DNA from 2 places in the Cronobacter condimenti 1330 genome. Region 2 is predicted to be linked to the other one. Evidence: predicted binding sites of a transcription regulator. Region 2 holds the regulator's gene; the other holds the start of a gene.
What was found. The regulator PhoB, encoded in region 2, activates phosphate uptake and scavenging genes when phosphate is short. The targets are predictions, from matches to a motif close to CTGTCATAAAACTGNCNNAT.

Region 1 (7,565 bases), 1.9 Mb from region 2:
GACACATCGTCGCCATCCGGCAGCCAGAGCTGGAACAGAAAACCGTCATCCTCCAGCGTGTCGCTGGTGGTGGCATGTAGCTGGCGCAACGCCTGAGCCAGCTGCTGGCCGAACGCCAGGCCCTCGTTGGTGAGATCGTGAAGCAGCGGTTGCCAGCTACTGTCATGATTGCCGCCGCACAGGATTCCGCTGATAAGGCCGTGCATTTCCGCGGGCGTCAAGCCCACGCCTTGCTGATTGAGCAACTGGCCGACTTCGTCGTAACCAGGCATTTCGTTCTGTATAGACATGCGCATTCGTCGTCGTTGGGAGGATGAGTTCGTGTTATGCTACCACTTCGTGCCCTGGTGATACCAGAAAAGGGCTTGTGTCTTAATATCAGGGTAGCTATAGTGTCGCCCCTTCGCAGCCCCGGCGCGAATGGTTGGCGAGTCAACAGCAGGAAAGTGGAATGTCTGCACAACCAGTCGATATCCAAATTTTTGGGCGTTCACTGCGGGTGAATTGCCCGCCTGAACAGCGAGATGCACTGAATCAGGCTGCGGACGAGCTGAATCAACGGTTGCAAGATCTGAAAGTTCGCACTAGAGTCACCAATACTGAGCAGTTAGTTTTCATTGCGGCGTTGAACGTCTGTTATGAACTGGCTCAGGAAAAAGTAAAAACCCGTGACTACGCGGCCAATATGGAACAGCGTATCCGGATGCTCCAGCAGACCATTGAGCAAGCATTACTTGAGCAAGGTCGCATAAGTGAAAGAGCGGAGCCAAAGTTTGAATAACGCTTCAGGGTTTACTATGGTAGAGTGACCGTGAAGCAAAAATTTCTCTGAGATGTTCGCAAGCGGGCCAGTCCCCTGAGCCGATATTTCAAAAAACAAGAATGTGACGCTCCACGGTTGGTGAGCATGCTCGGTTCGTCCGAGAAGCCTTAAAACCGTGACGACGCATTCACCTTGAACCGCGGGTTCAAGGGTTACAGCCTGCGGCGGCATCTCGGAGATTCCCCTTCTTTTTACTACCATGACGCAACTTCCCATAACGCCAGATCTTCGTCAGCAAATCCGTAAAGAAATCCGTCAACAGCGTCGTGCGCTGACTGCTGAACAGCAGGCACATTTTGCCGAACAGGCCGCCGCGCGCATGTTGGGTTTCGCGCCGGTTATCAAAGCGCATACCGTCGCGGTGTTTCTCTCTTTTGACGGCGAACTGGATACCCGCCCGCTCATCGAAGGATTGTGGCGCGCCGGAAAACAAGTTTACCTGCCCGTCCTCCACCCTTTTAGCCGCGGCAATTTGCTGTTCCTGCGTTATCTGCCAGATAGCCTGCTTGCGACGAATCGTCTGAAAATCCTTGAGCCTGCGCTGGATGTGCGCCATGTCCTCCCGCTGGACCGGCTTGATGTGTTGATAACGCCACTGGTCGCGTTTGACCGTCAGGGCCAACGCCTCGGCATGGGCGGCGGATTTTACGATCGCACATTGCAGAACTGGCGCGCCCACGGGTTTTTCCCGGTGGGTTACGCGCACGACTGCCAGCAGGTTGAAAGCCTGCCTGTGGAAGAGTGGGATATTCCACTGCCTGCGGTGGTGACACCGCAGAAATGTTGGCTCTGGTAAAAAAAACCGGGCAGCGCTTACGCTTGCCCGGCGTTGTGAACGGCTGTACAGGCCGGGCGCCCGGCAATCGAAATCAGTAAAGCATACGGGCGCGGATTGTGCCCTGAATCGCCTTCATGCTTTGCAGCGCTTTATTCGCAACCTCTTCTGGCGCGTCCACATCAATCACGACATAGCCCATCTGCGGCGTGGTTTGCAGATACTGTGCGGCAATGTTAATGCCTTGCTCGGCGAAAATCTGGTTAATTGCCGTCAGCACGCCGGGACGGTTTTCGTGAATGTGCAGCAGACGACTGACGCTCCCGCCATGCAACGGCAGAGACACCTCCGGGAAGTTCACTGCCGAGAGCGTTGAGCCGTTATCAGAGTACTTAGCAAGCTTACCCGCTACTTCCAGGCCAATATTTTCCTGCGCTTCCTGCGTGGAGCCACCGATGTGCGGCGTCAGGATAACGTTATCAAACTCGCAGAGCGGCGAATTAAACGGATCGCTGTTGGTGGCAGGCTCGACCGGGAATACGTCAATGGCCGCACCCGCGAGATGTTTACGGGATAGCGCGTCGCACAGCGCCGGAATATCCACCACCGTGCCGCGCGCGGCGTTAATAAGCAGCGCGCCAGGCTTCATCAGGGCCAATTCTTCTGTGCCAATCATATTCTTCGTCGACGCATTTTCCGGCACGTGCAGGCTCACCACATCACTCATGTTGAGCAGATCGGAGAGATGCTGTACCTGTGTCGCGTTACCAAGCGGCAATTTGCTTTCGATGTCGTAGAAAAAGACATTCATGCCCAGCGATTCTGCCAGGATGCCAAGCTGGGTGCCGATATGGCCGTAACCGATAATCCCGAGCTTTTTACCACGCGCCTCAAAAGAGCCCGTTGCCAGCTTATTCCAGATCCCGCGATGCGCCTTGGCGTTTGCTTCCGGAATACCGCGCAGCAGTAGCAGCAACTCGCCAATTACCAGTTCGGCGACCGAGCGGGTGTTAGAAAACGGCGCGTTAAAGACGGGAATGCCGCGCTTTGCCGCCGCATGCAAATCCACCTGATTGGTGCCGATACAAAAACAGCCTACCGCCACCAGTTTTTCCGCCGCGGCAAAAATCTCTTCTGTCAGATGAGTACGGGATCGTAAGCCGATGAAATGCGCATCACGGATGGACGCTTTCAGCTGTTCGCTGTCGAGCGCGCCCTTATGGTATTCAATATTGGTATAACCTGCGGCGCGCAGGCTATCGATGGCTTTCTGGTGAACGCCTTCCACCAGCAAGAATTTAATTTTGTCTTTCTCCAGCGATACTTTTGCCATTTCACGACCCTGTCTTGTCTGAACTGTGATGAAGCTGAAATAAGCCAGCCTTCTGTCAACATATCAAAATTTCCGGTCCCGGCAATATGAACGTTTGCGTCGCGATGTTGAAGAAATATCACGGCAGGATAAAAGGCAGAAGAAAATATGGCGCGGCAGAAATATGACGGAAGGATTAACAGGATGGAAACAAAAATGTGAGAGATGTCACCAAATTTTAGGTGGGGAAATTTTTTTATCAACGGGGCGCCGCTGCGCCCCGGTCAGATCATTTTACGATGGTTTTCACGCCGTCGGCGGTGCCGATGAGCGCGACATCCGCGCCACGGTTGGCAAAGAGGCCGACAGTCACCACGCCCGGAATAGCATTAATCGCATTCTCAAGCGCAATGGGATCCAGAATCGTCATGCCGTGGACATCGAGGATCACGTTGCCGTTGTCAGTCATCACGCCCTGACGATATTCCGGACGCCCGCCAAGTTTCACCAGCTGACGCGCAACCGCGCTGCGCGCCATCGGGATCACCTCAACCGGCAGCGGGAAGTTGCCAAGGATATCAACCTGCTTAGATGCATCTGCAATGCAGATGAACTTTTGAGCCACCGACGCGATAATTTTCTCGCGTGTTAACGCCGCGCCGCCGCCTTTGATCATCTGCATCTGGTCGTTTATCTCATCCGCACCATCCACATAAATGCCAAGAGAATCCACCTCGTTAAGATCGAAAACGGTGATGCCTAAACTTTTCAGTTTTTCGGTCGAGGCGTCAGAGCTCGACACCGCGCCTTCAATCTCGTTTTTCATGGTGCCCAGCGCGTCGATAAAATGCGCCGCGGTAGAGCCAGTGCCTACGCCAACAATCGTGCCCGGCTCGACATACTGAAGCGCGGCCCAGCCGACGGCTTTTTTAAGTTCATCCTGCGTCATGAGAGTTTTGCCTGTGGTGTGAAAACTGTGGCGCATTATAAAACAAGCCGCCGCTCAATGGGGCAGTCATTCTGCGGGACAGCTCCGATGTTTGCGTTTGGGTCTGTATCCGACGCAAATTTATGTCATAGTGCGAAACAGAACGAGACAGGGAGCACACCACAGAAATGAAACGCCCGGACTACAGAACACTACAGGCGCTGGATGCGGTTATTCGAGAGCGCGGTTTTGAGCGCGCCGCACAAAAGCTGTGTATTACGCAGTCCGCCGTATCGCAACGCATTAAACAGCTGGAAAACACCTTTGGTCAGCCGTTACTGGTGCGTACCGTGCCGCCGCGCCCCACCGAGCAAGGACAAAAACTGCTGGCGCTGCTGCGTCAGGTAGAATTGCTCGAAGAAGAGTGGCTCGGTGATGAACAGACCGGTTCGACGCCGCTCCTGCTGTCGCTCGCGGTCAACGCCGACAGTCTCGCGACCTGGCTTTTGCCGGCGCTGGCGCCAGTGCTCGCAGATTCCCCTGTACGCCTTAATTTGCAGGTGGAAGATGAAACCCGCACCCAGGAGCGGTTGCGTCGTGGTGAAGTTGTCGGCGCGGTGAGTATTCAGCCACAGGCGCTGCCAAGCTGTCTCGTTGACCAACTGGGTGCGCTGGATTATCTGTTCGTCGCCTCAAAAGCGTTTGCGGATCGCTATTTCCCGAACGGCGTCACGCGCGCGTCGCTTCTTAAAGCGCCGGCTGTCGCGTTCGATCACCTGGATGATATGCATCAGGCGTTTTTACAGCAGAATTTCGATTTACCGCCGGGCAGCGTGCCTTGCCATATCGTTAACTCATCGGAAGCCTTTGTACAGTTGGCCCGTCAGGGCACCACCTGCTGTATGATCCCGCATCTGCAGATAGAAAAAGAGCTGCAAAGCGGTGAGCTTATCGATCTCACGCCGGGGCTATATCAGCGCCGGATGCTTTACTGGCACCGCTTTGCGCCAGAGAGCCGCATGATGCGCAAAGTGACCGATGCGTTGCTGGAGTATGGGCACAAGGTACTGCGTCAGGATTAAAAAACCCGCCTGAAGGCGGGTTTTCGTTTATTGCTGCGCGCTGGTTGCCGCAGGTGCGGCGTTCTGGTTTGTCGTACCGCTCTGCGCCCCGGCAGGCTGAAGCTCAAACACCACGTCCACCTGATCGTCAAACTGAATGGTCTGCTGATCGTAGGTGTCCTGTGCGGAAGCAGGCGCTGCCGCTTCGGCTTTCATCATGCGCATCATCGGCGTCGGCTGATAATTCGAGACGTGATAACGCACGCTATAGACCGGGCCAAGCTTGCTGTTGAAACCACTGGCGAGCTGCTGAGCCTGACGCACCGCGTCGTCGATAGCCGCTTTGCGCGCTTTGTCTTTATATTCGTCCGGGTGCGCCACGCCTAAGGAAACGGAGCGAATTTCATTCAGTCCGGCCTTCAGGGCGCCATCCAGCAATTCATTCAGTTTATCGAGCTTGCGCAACGTTACATCGACAGTGCGCACCGCGCGATAGCCTTTCAGCTGGGTTTTCCCATCCTTGAGATATTCATATTCCGGCTGAGTACGCAGGTTAGCGGCGTTGACATCTTTTTTCTCAACGCCATTGTTTTGCAGGTAAGTCAGATACTGCGCCACGCGATCGTCCGCTTGTTTTTTGGCGGTCGCCGCGTCTTTGGCGGACACGTTGACCTCAATGGCCAGCGTCGCGATATCCGGTACTGCATCTACGCTCGCCGTGCCGGAGGTGACGATATGCGGACCGTTGGGCAGTTCATTCGCCTGAACGGACGCCGCGCCGAAACCAATCATTGCCGCAAGGGCCATCACTTTAAACTTCACTGTTACTCCTCCATGCTGCGTGCAAGTGAAACCGCCCGCCAGAGACAGTCGGGCATCTGCCTGCAAGCTTAGCGGGTCGGCGCCGAATGTCTATCGGAGAAGGCTTAGTGGCCGAGCGCAGACAGATGATTTACCCCGTCGCGCGCTAGCTGAAAGGCAATAAACCACATCACCAGTCCCACCAGCAGATTTATCGTCCGTTGCGCCCGTACGGTGCGAAGCCGCGGAGCAAGCCAGGCGGCAAGCAATGCGAGGCTGAAAAACCAGATAATCGACGCGCTGATGGTTCCCAGCGCGAACGCGCGTTTTGGCAAGGCATCCAGCTGACCGCCCAGGCTGCCGAGTACCACAAACGTATCAAGATAGACGTGCGGATTAAGCCAGGTGACAGCAAGCATCGTCGTGATGATGCGAATTCTCCCCTGCTTCATCACTTCTGCCGAGGCGAGTTCAGGATCTCCGCTCATCGCGGTTCTGAATGCCCCAAAGCCATACCAGAGTAAAAACGCCACGCCGCCCCAGGTGACGAGCGCCAGCAACCACGGGGACTGCATCAGAATAGCGCTACCACCAAAAATACCGGCACAGATTAAAACGATATCGCTTAACGCGCACAGTGAGGCAATCATCAGGTGATACTGACGGCGAATGCCCTGATTCAGCACAAACGCATTTTGCGGGCCAAGCGGCAGGATCATCGCTGCCCCAAGGGCAATCCCCTGAAAATAAAAAGTTAACACGTTGCATTCCTGAATAATTAAGAGTGTATATGCTCAGTGTAGAGGGGCGTTTTCATTAGCAAAAACGAATAATATTAATCGCTAATAAGGGATTTTAATATTAAGAGATAAAAAAAGGCCTGCGCAAGGCAGGCCATTGTAAGGATTACTGGCCGTCGGCCGGTTTTTCCTGCGGCGCTTCAGGCTGCGTGATAATGCCTGGCTTCGGCTGAACGTTTTCTTCAACATCCACTTTGACGGGTTTGTAGTGCACATCCATCTGTGGATAAGGAATGCCGATATTGTTGGCATCCAGTGTTTTCTTAACACGCTCCAGCACGTCCCAGTACACTACCTGCAGATCGCTGCTTTTGCTCCAGATGCGGATCACGAAGTTAACAGATGAGGCGCCCAGCTCATGCATGCGCACGGTCATTTCACGGTCTTTCAGGATACGTTCGTCAGACTGAATAATTTCCGTCAGCAGCGCGCGAACTTTATCGATATCGGCGTCGTAAGAAACACCGATGATCAATTCATTACGGCGCACCGGCTCGCGCGAGAAGTTGATAATGTTGCCGGCAATGATTTTCCCGTTCGGCACCACAACAATACGGCCATCCGGCGTACGAAGGGTGGTGGAGAAGATTTGTACATTCAGCACGGAGCCTGCCACGCCGCCAAGATCAACATATTCACCCGCACGGAAGGGGCGGAAAGTCACCAGCAACACGCCTGCCGCGAGGTTTGAAAGCGAGCCCTGTAACGCCAGACCGACGGCCAGACCCGCCGCACCGAGCACAGCGATAACCGAGGCCGTCTGAACGCCAACACGTCCCAGTGCGGCAATCAGCGTAAAAGCGATAATCCCATAACGGACAAGCGCTGAGAGGAAATCGGCGACCGTCGCGTCAATATGGCGGGCAACCATGACACGGTTAAGCGCATTAGAGATAGCGCGCGCCACCATCATCCCGACAATAATGATGGCAATTGCCGCGACAATATTCACGGCATAACTGATAAACAGCGCCTGGTTGCGCACCAGCCAGCCGCCTGCGTTGTTGATACTGTCTATTACATGTAAATCATCCATTCGCGATCCTTTCCCCTGGTCGGGTAATT
Region 2 (7,565 bases):
CAGGCGCGTCAGCTGGTTATTGGCAAGCCACACAAGATTATCCAGCGTCAGCCCCTGGGCGAACTTACGGAATTTATCGCCTTTCTGGGAGCCGACCAGATGATTGAGCTGACCCCATTCATCGGCCTCGCGGCGTGCCGCGTCGATATGAGCCAGCAGCGATGTCAGGCGCGCGCGGTTTTCTTCATCCTGGCGAAGTTGCTGGCGCAGTTCGCCCTGGCGCGTGGTGTTGTCGCGCAGATGCGTCGCGATAACGGCAAGCGCTGCTTCACTCCCGGCTGCGGATGTTGTGTCGTCAAGCGCGTCCGGACGAGCGCTCAGGTGGCGCTCCAGCGCTTGCTGTGCCTGGGCGTGCAGCGTCTGTTGCTGATGAAGCTCGCGCTCCAGCGCCTGCTTTTGCGCCTCCAGCTGACGCAGCGTGGCGTCGTCCAGCAGCGCGGCCAGAAACGCCGCTTTATCGGCAAAATGGCTGACGGCCAGCGCCTCGTCGAACGCACGTTGCGCGCTCTCATAACGCGCTCGTTCCTGCGCAAGCTGCGCGCCGAGCGTCTGCCACTGCGCCTCAAGCGACAGGCAGAGCGTGTGAATCTGTTGACCCGCGTGCGCCAGTTCATCGGCCGGGAGAGACGCCGCCTGCGCCTCGCCCTCCTGCGGCAACAGCGCCAGTAAATTCTCGCAGGCGGCGAGTCTGTCGCGCAGGCGTTGCTGTTGCTGCTCATGTTGCTGCCAGCGACGGGCTTCTTCTTCGCGCGCGGCGAACCACGGCACGGGGTTATCGTCATCCGGTGCGGGTAATGAGAAGGTCGCCAGCTGGTCGCGCAGTGTCTCCTGCTGGGCCTGGTATGCCGTATCGAGCTGGGTGAACTGGCGCTGCGCGTTATCCAGCGCGGCATCGAGCATCTGGCGCTCGCGCAACAGGTGCAACTGTTGTTCGCGGCGGGTCTGCGCCTCAAGCCACGGGGTGATATCCTCGCCCGGGGCCTGGGTGAGCCCGGCGGCGGCGCACAGCGTCTGCCACTGTGAGGTGAGTGCTTGCTCCTCTTCCAGCAGGCTTGTCGCTTCGCTTTCCTGCTGCTGGCGCTGTTTGATTAGCGCCTCGAGCTGCCCGCGCAGGGCAGCACCCTCGGCGCCGAGCTGGTCTTTCTCTTGCTCAAGTTGCGCAAGACGCAGGCGGCTGGCGTCGGGTTTCAGGGCCTGATACGCCTCGACCGCCGGATGTTCCGTTGCGCCGCAAAGCGGGCAGGGGCTGCCAGGTTGCAGGCGCGCGCGCTCTTCGACGAGGCTTGCGATGCGCTGCTCCAGCTCGCACACGGTTTTCGCACGCGCGAGCTCTTCCTGTTTGGTTTTGTAATCCTGCCGTTTTTGCGCAAGCTGCTGTTCGAACTGCTGGATCTGTGCGTGCAATCCGGCAGACATCTCCTGCTGGCGCGCTTTACGGCGCGTCAGCGGCGAAAAGGCAGCGTGCAGAGTGGCAAGCTGCTGGCGCAGCGGGCGCTGTTCGTTAAGGACGGCGAGCGCATGAGCGGTATCCTCGGGCGAAAGCGCAAGTTCGGCCTGCGGCAGCGCGTCGCGTTTGCGCCGGGTGGCGTCGAGCGTCATGTTGAGGGCGTGAAGCTGCTCGCGATCGCGCTTTTGCTGGGCCAGCACCGCGCGCCAGCCCGCAAGTTCGCTGCTCCAGTAGCGAAAGCGATCGTGCTCCACGAGCCAGTGGTCGGTCTGCGCCAGCTCTTCACGCTGGGCTTGCGCCTGTTGCGCTGCCGCCTGACGGATGGCCTTCCGGCGCGCGACGCTTTCCTGTAAGCGAACGCTTACTTCCTCATGCTGGTGTTGAGTGGCGGCAAGCGACGTTTCCAGCTCCTGAACGTGCAGCCAGGCCGGGCGCAGTTTTTCAGCAGGCAGCCCCGCCGCCAGCCGTGCCAGCTGCGGGGCCGCAGCCTCTAACGCCTGTTCCGCCGCCGCCGCGCCCAGGCGCGCCGTCTCAAGCGCGGCGCTCAGTGCGCTGCGCTGGGTCAGCCACAAATGCTGCTGATGTAACTGACGCTGCTGCGCCAGCAGGGTTTTCTCTTCGTCAGTGAGTGCCTGCAAACCTGTCGCGAGGCTTTCGCGCTGCGTCTCATCCAGTAGCGTAACGCCCTGCGCCTGGGATTCGAGTTTCTCAAGCGCGCTGCGGGCCTCTTTATGTTGCTCGAAAATCCGCGCGGAAACCTGACCGTAGATTTCCGTGCCGGTCAGTTCTTCCAGCAGCTCGGCGCGCGCTTTGGCTTCGGCGTTCAGAAAGGCGGCGAACTGGCCCTGTGAGAGCATCATTGAACGGGTGAAGCGGTCGTAATCAAGCCCGGTGAGCGCGGCAATTCTGTCGAGTTTGTCTTTGATTTTATCGGCGACGATTTTGCCATCTTCGCAGCGCGCCAGCTCCACGCGCGGCGCCTGTAAATTGCCGTCCGGCTGGCCGCGTGCGCGACTCTGGCTCCAGAAGGCGCGCCAGGCGACGCCTTTGACTTCAAATTCCACTTCCGCAAGGCATTCGGCGGTGTCGCGGGTCATGAGATCGTTCTGGCTTTGCGACAGCGCGTTCAGACGCGGCGTGCGGTGGTAGAGCGCAAGGCAGATAGCGTCCAGGAGCGTCGTTTTGCCCGCACCCGTAGGGCCGGTTATCGCAAACAGGCCATTGCTGGCGAACGGCTCGGCGGTAAAGTCGATTTTCCATTCGCCCTTGAGGGAGTTCAGGTTTTTCAGGCGCAAGGTTAAGATTTTCATGCCTCGTCCTCCTCGTGCAGGCTCTCCAGCGTGCGGGCGAAGAGCGTGCGCAGCTGCGCTTTTTCAGGCTCCTCCAGCGTTTCGAGCTCAAGCCGGCGTTCAAATACCTCTTCCACACCAAGCTCGCTGAGCGTCTCTGTGCTGAGCGTGCCGAGCGCGCGCTCGCGCATTTCACGGCTGCGGCGCAGCAGTACCACTTCCACCGGCAGGCTTTCGGTGAGCTGGCTTATCTCGCGGTGCATATCGTGAAGGAACTCGCCGGTGTCGATTTCGATATCGAGCCAGACTTTGGGGGCATCGGGCGCGTCACGCCACTGTTCAAGCTGCGCGGTGATGGACGCAAGGCTGCCTTTTAAGACCGCCAGCGGCTGGCTGACCGGCACCTGTAAGGTTGTCACCTCGCGCAGTTTGCCGTCAGCGAAGTCTACCAGGTAGACGCTTTTCTCTTTACCGGTTTCATCAAAACTCAGCGCGATGGGCGAGCCGCTGTAACGGATATGCTCGCAGCCCGCGACTTTCTGGGCTCGGTGGATGTGTCCCAGCGCGATGTAATCGGCGGGCGGAAAGCAGTCCGCCGGGAAGGCGTCGAGCGTGCCTATATAGATGTCGCGCACCGCGTCACTTTTGGTCACGCCTACCGTGGTAAGATGCCCGGTCGCGATAATCGGCAGGCGGCGGTCGCCGCGAAGCGCGCAGGCCGCGTCATAGCAGGCCTGGTAATGCTGGCTGATGGCCTCCAGCAACTGCTGCTGTTTTTCGCGTCCCGACTGACCGCCCAGGCTTCGCAGTACGTCGCGCGGGCGCAGAAAGGGAATAGGGCAAAGCACCGCGCCCGGCTCGCCGTCCCGGCGGTATAACAAGGTGGCCTGGGTTTCGGGCGTAAGCTGCGCGCTGGCTATCACCTGGGTGTTAAGGCAGGCGAGCAGCTCGCGAGATTCGTTGAGTGTCGCGACGGAATCGTGGTTGCCGCCCAGCACAATCAGCGGGCATTCCGCGCCCTGAAGACGCACCACAAAGCGATTATAGAGCTCGCGCGCGTAGCTTGGCGGCGCGCCGGTATCAAAGATGTCGCCCGCAACGATAATCGCGTCGACCTGATGCGCAATGGCCGTTTCCAGGAGCCAGTCGAGAAAAGCTTCATGCTCGGCGGCGCGGCTTTTGGCATAAAAATTTTGACCAAGATGCCAGTCTGAGGTATGCAGAATACGCATGTGATGCCCTGTGGCGTAAAAGCGAGAAGGGGATTATAAACATCCGGTACGGCGGGTGTCCTGTTTCGTCGCGTCGCGCACGTTTTCTGCGTACGCTGACAGGTCATCTTACGGTCATCTTTTTCATAAATCTGTCATAAATCTGACGCATAATGGCGCCGCATTACATTCTGTTTACTTTATTTAACAGGGCTAATCATGGCGAGACGTATTCTGGTCGTTGAAGATGAAGCACCTATCCGCGAGATGGTGTGTTTTGTGCTGGAACAAAATGGCTTCCAGCCGGTGGAAGCGGAAGATTATGACAGTGCGGTGAATCAACTCAATGAGCCCTGGCCCGATCTGATTTTGCTGGACTGGATGCTGCCCGGCGGATCGGGGATCCAGTTTATTAAACATATCAAACGCGAAGCGCTGACCCGCGAAATCCCGGTTGTCATGTTGACCGCACGGGGTGAGGAAGAAGATCGTGTGCGTGGCCTTGAAACGGGCGCTGATGATTACATTACTAAACCGTTTTCCCCAAAAGAGCTGGTGGCGCGTATTAAAGCTGTCATGCGTCGTATCTCGCCGATGGCTGTAGATGAAGTCATTGAAATGCAGGGCCTAAGCCTTGACCCGTCATCGCACCGCGTGATGACCGGCGAAAATCCTCTCGATATGGGCCCCACCGAATTCAAACTGTTACACTTCTTTATGACGCACCCGGAGCGCGTGTATAGCCGTGAACAGCTGCTCAATCACGTCTGGGGCACCAATGTGTATGTGGAAGATCGCACCGTGGATGTGCATATCCGCCGCCTGCGTAAGGCGCTGGAGCTGAGTGGTCATGACAGAATGGTTCAAACGGTGCGCGGTACGGGTTATCGGTTCTCAACCCGTTTTTAAACCCAAAACAGGAGTGTGACGCGTGCTGGAAAGGCTGTCATGGAAAAGACTGGTGCTGGAGCTGTTGCTTTGTTGTATTCCGGCGCTGGTACTCGGGGCGATATTCGGCTATCTGGCATGGTTTTTACTGGCGGCGGTGACCGGATTGCTTATCTGGCATTTCTGGAATCTGCTGCGGCTTTCCTGGTGGCTTTGGGTGGATCGCAGTATGACGCCGCCGCCAGGTAGCGGAAGCTGGGAGCCACTGCTCTACGGTCTTCACCAGATGCAGTTGCGCAATAAAAAGCGCCGTCGGGAACTTGGTAATTTAATTAAACGCTTTCGCAGCGGCGCGGAATCGCTGCCGGATGCCGTGGTGCTGACCACGGAAGAGGGCGCCATCTTCTGGTGTAACGGCCTTGCGCAACAGTTGCTCGGCCTGCGCTGGCCTGATGACAACGGTCAGAATATCTTAAACCTCCTGCGTTACCCGGAATTCACCCGTTATTTGCGCGGTCAGGAATTTAACCGCCCTCTGCACCTGGTGCTTAATAATGGGCGTCATCTGGAATTTCGCGTCATGCCTTACAGCGAAGAACAATTGCTGATGGTCGCGCGTGACATCACGCAGATGCACCAGCTCGAAGGGGCGCGGCGCAACTTTTTCGCAAACGTCAGCCATGAATTGCGCACGCCATTGACGGTGTTACAGGGCTATCTGGAGATGATGCATGAGCAGACGCTCGAAGGGGCGCTGCGTGAAAAAGCGCTGCATACCATGCGCGAGCAAACCTACCGGATGGAAGGGCTGGTAAAACAGTTACTGACGCTCTCGAAAATCGAGGCGGCGCCCGCGATGCAGCTTAATGAAACCATCGACGTGCCGATGATGCTGCGGGTGGTGGAGCGTGAAGCGCAGACGCTGAGCCAGCAAAAACAGACTTTCACCTTTGACGTCGATCCGGCGCTAAAAGTGCTCGGCAATGAAGAGCAGTTGCGCAGCGCGATTTCAAACCTCGTGTATAACGCCGTGAACCATACGCCTGCGGGTACGCACATCACGGTGCGCTGGGAACATGTGCCGGGCGGCGCGCGTTTTAGCGTGGCGGATACCGGGCCGGGCATCGCCGCGGAGCATATTCCGCGTCTGACTGAGCGCTTCTACCGGGTGGATAAAGCGCGTTCGCGACAGACCGGCGGCAGCGGGCTTGGTCTGGCGATTGTGAAGCATGCGCTGACGCATCACGATGCGCGTCTGGAGATAGAAAGCGAACCGGGCCGGGGCACGACCTTTTCGTTTGTTCTGCCGGAACGGTTAATCGCGCCCACGACCGCCAGAGCGCTTTCTGTGGTTTAAGCTGTAACGTCAACTTTCCAGGGCCAGCCATAAGCTGGCCTTATTTGTTTTTAATAGGGTATTCAGCGCTTTTTCCTCAATTGGTGCTTTTTTGCTCGCGCGAATCGCCGGAGGTTTTTTAAGAAATTAGATTTAATCACTGCCTTTAAACTTAGATCTGGCATAAAGGTCTGGTTTCAGGATCCCGTCTTGCCTTTAAACGTTATAAGCGTTTAAATTGCGCCCCTGCTATTGCCAGACCGACTGTTTTTGCGCGGTAAACCGAAAAACAATTCTTCGCCAGCGTAATCGGGAAGCATATCCCGCTGTCAGGCTCTGAAATGGCCGTGTTTTCGTCAGGTGACTGGCGGTAAAAAATTATTCAATTTCAACACCACATCCACAGGCAGTAAATCTTATGACCCATCAGTTAAAATCGCGCGACATTATCGCACTGGGGTTTATGACCTTTGCGTTATTCGTTGGCGCGGGCAATATCATTTTCCCACCCATGGTTGGTTTGCAGGCCGGTCCACATGTCTGGACGGCGGCGATCGGCTTTCTGATAACCGCCGTTGGTCTGCCTGTGCTTACCGTGGTGGCGCTGGCGAAAGTCGGCGGCGGCGTAGATAGCCTGAGCCACCCAATTGGCCGCGTGGCAGGTATTCTGCTGGCGACCGTCTGCTATCTGGCCGTTGGCCCGCTGTTTGCCACACCGCGTACCGCCACCGTGTCATTCGAAGTCGGTATTGCGCCGCTTACTGGTGACGGCGCGCTGCCGCTGCTCATTTATAGCCTGGTGTATTTCGCGCTGGTCATTCTCGTGTCGCTCTATCCGGGTAAACTGCTGGATACGGTGGGCAATTTCCTGGCGCCGCTGAAAATCGTCGCGCTGGTGGTGCTCTCCGTCGCCGCTATCGTATGGCCGGCGGGCGGTATCAGCGTTGCGACCGAAGCCTACCAGAAAGCAGCGTTTTCCAACGGGTTCGTTAACGGTTATCTGACGATGGATACGCTGGGCGCGATGGTGTTCGGGATTGTTATCGTCAACGCGGCGCGCTCGCGTGGCGTTTCTGACTCCCGTCTGCTGACCCGCTATACCATTTTCGCAGGCCTGATGGCGGGCGTTGGCCTGACGCTGCTGTACCTGGCGCTGTTCCGTCTGGGTTCTGACAGCGCGACGCTTGTGGATCAATCCGTAAACGGCGCGGCCATTCTTCACGCCTACGTTCAGCATACTTTCGGCGGTGCGGGTAGTTTCCTGCTGGCGGCGCTGATTTTCCTGGCGTGTATGGTCACGGCGGTAGGCCTGACCTGCGCCTGCGCTGAGTTTTTCGCGCAGTATTTGCCGCTCTCTTACCGTTCGCTGGTGTTCGTCCTGGGCCTGTTCTCAA

Region 1: serA (phosphoglycerate dehydrogenase) is a predicted target of PhoB. The motif match lies at 2,955-2,974, and genes of this name have one in related genera.

The regions. Positions count from the first base shown of each region.
Region 1 covers NZ_CP012264.1:3,549,511-3,557,075, forward strand. The annotation lists gene AFK62_RS16175 (YecA/YgfB family protein) at 1-290, opposite strand, end outside; gene zapA (cell division protein ZapA) at 452-781, shown strand; RNA gene ssrS (6S RNA) at 823-1,006, shown strand; gene AFK62_RS16185 (5-formyltetrahydrofolate cyclo-ligase) at 1,023-1,619, shown strand; gene serA (phosphoglycerate dehydrogenase) at 1,693-2,931, opposite strand; gene rpiA (ribose-5-phosphate isomerase RpiA) at 3,200-3,859, opposite strand; gene argP (DNA-binding transcriptional regulator ArgP) at 4,027-4,920, shown strand; gene AFK62_RS16205 (oxidative stress defense protein) at 4,948-5,721, opposite strand; gene argO (arginine exporter ArgO) at 5,826-6,461, opposite strand; gene AFK62_RS16215 (small-conductance mechanosensitive channel MscS) at 6,607-7,536, opposite strand.
Region 2 covers NZ_CP012264.1:1,066,911-1,074,475, forward strand. The annotation lists gene sbcC (exonuclease subunit SbcC) at 1-2,757, opposite strand, end outside; gene sbcD (exonuclease subunit SbcD) at 2,754-3,968, opposite strand; gene phoB (phosphate response regulator transcription factor PhoB) at 4,167-4,856, shown strand; gene phoR (phosphate regulon sensor histidine kinase PhoR) at 4,879-6,192, shown strand; gene brnQ (branched-chain amino acid transporter carrier protein BrnQ) at 6,590-7,565, shown strand, end outside.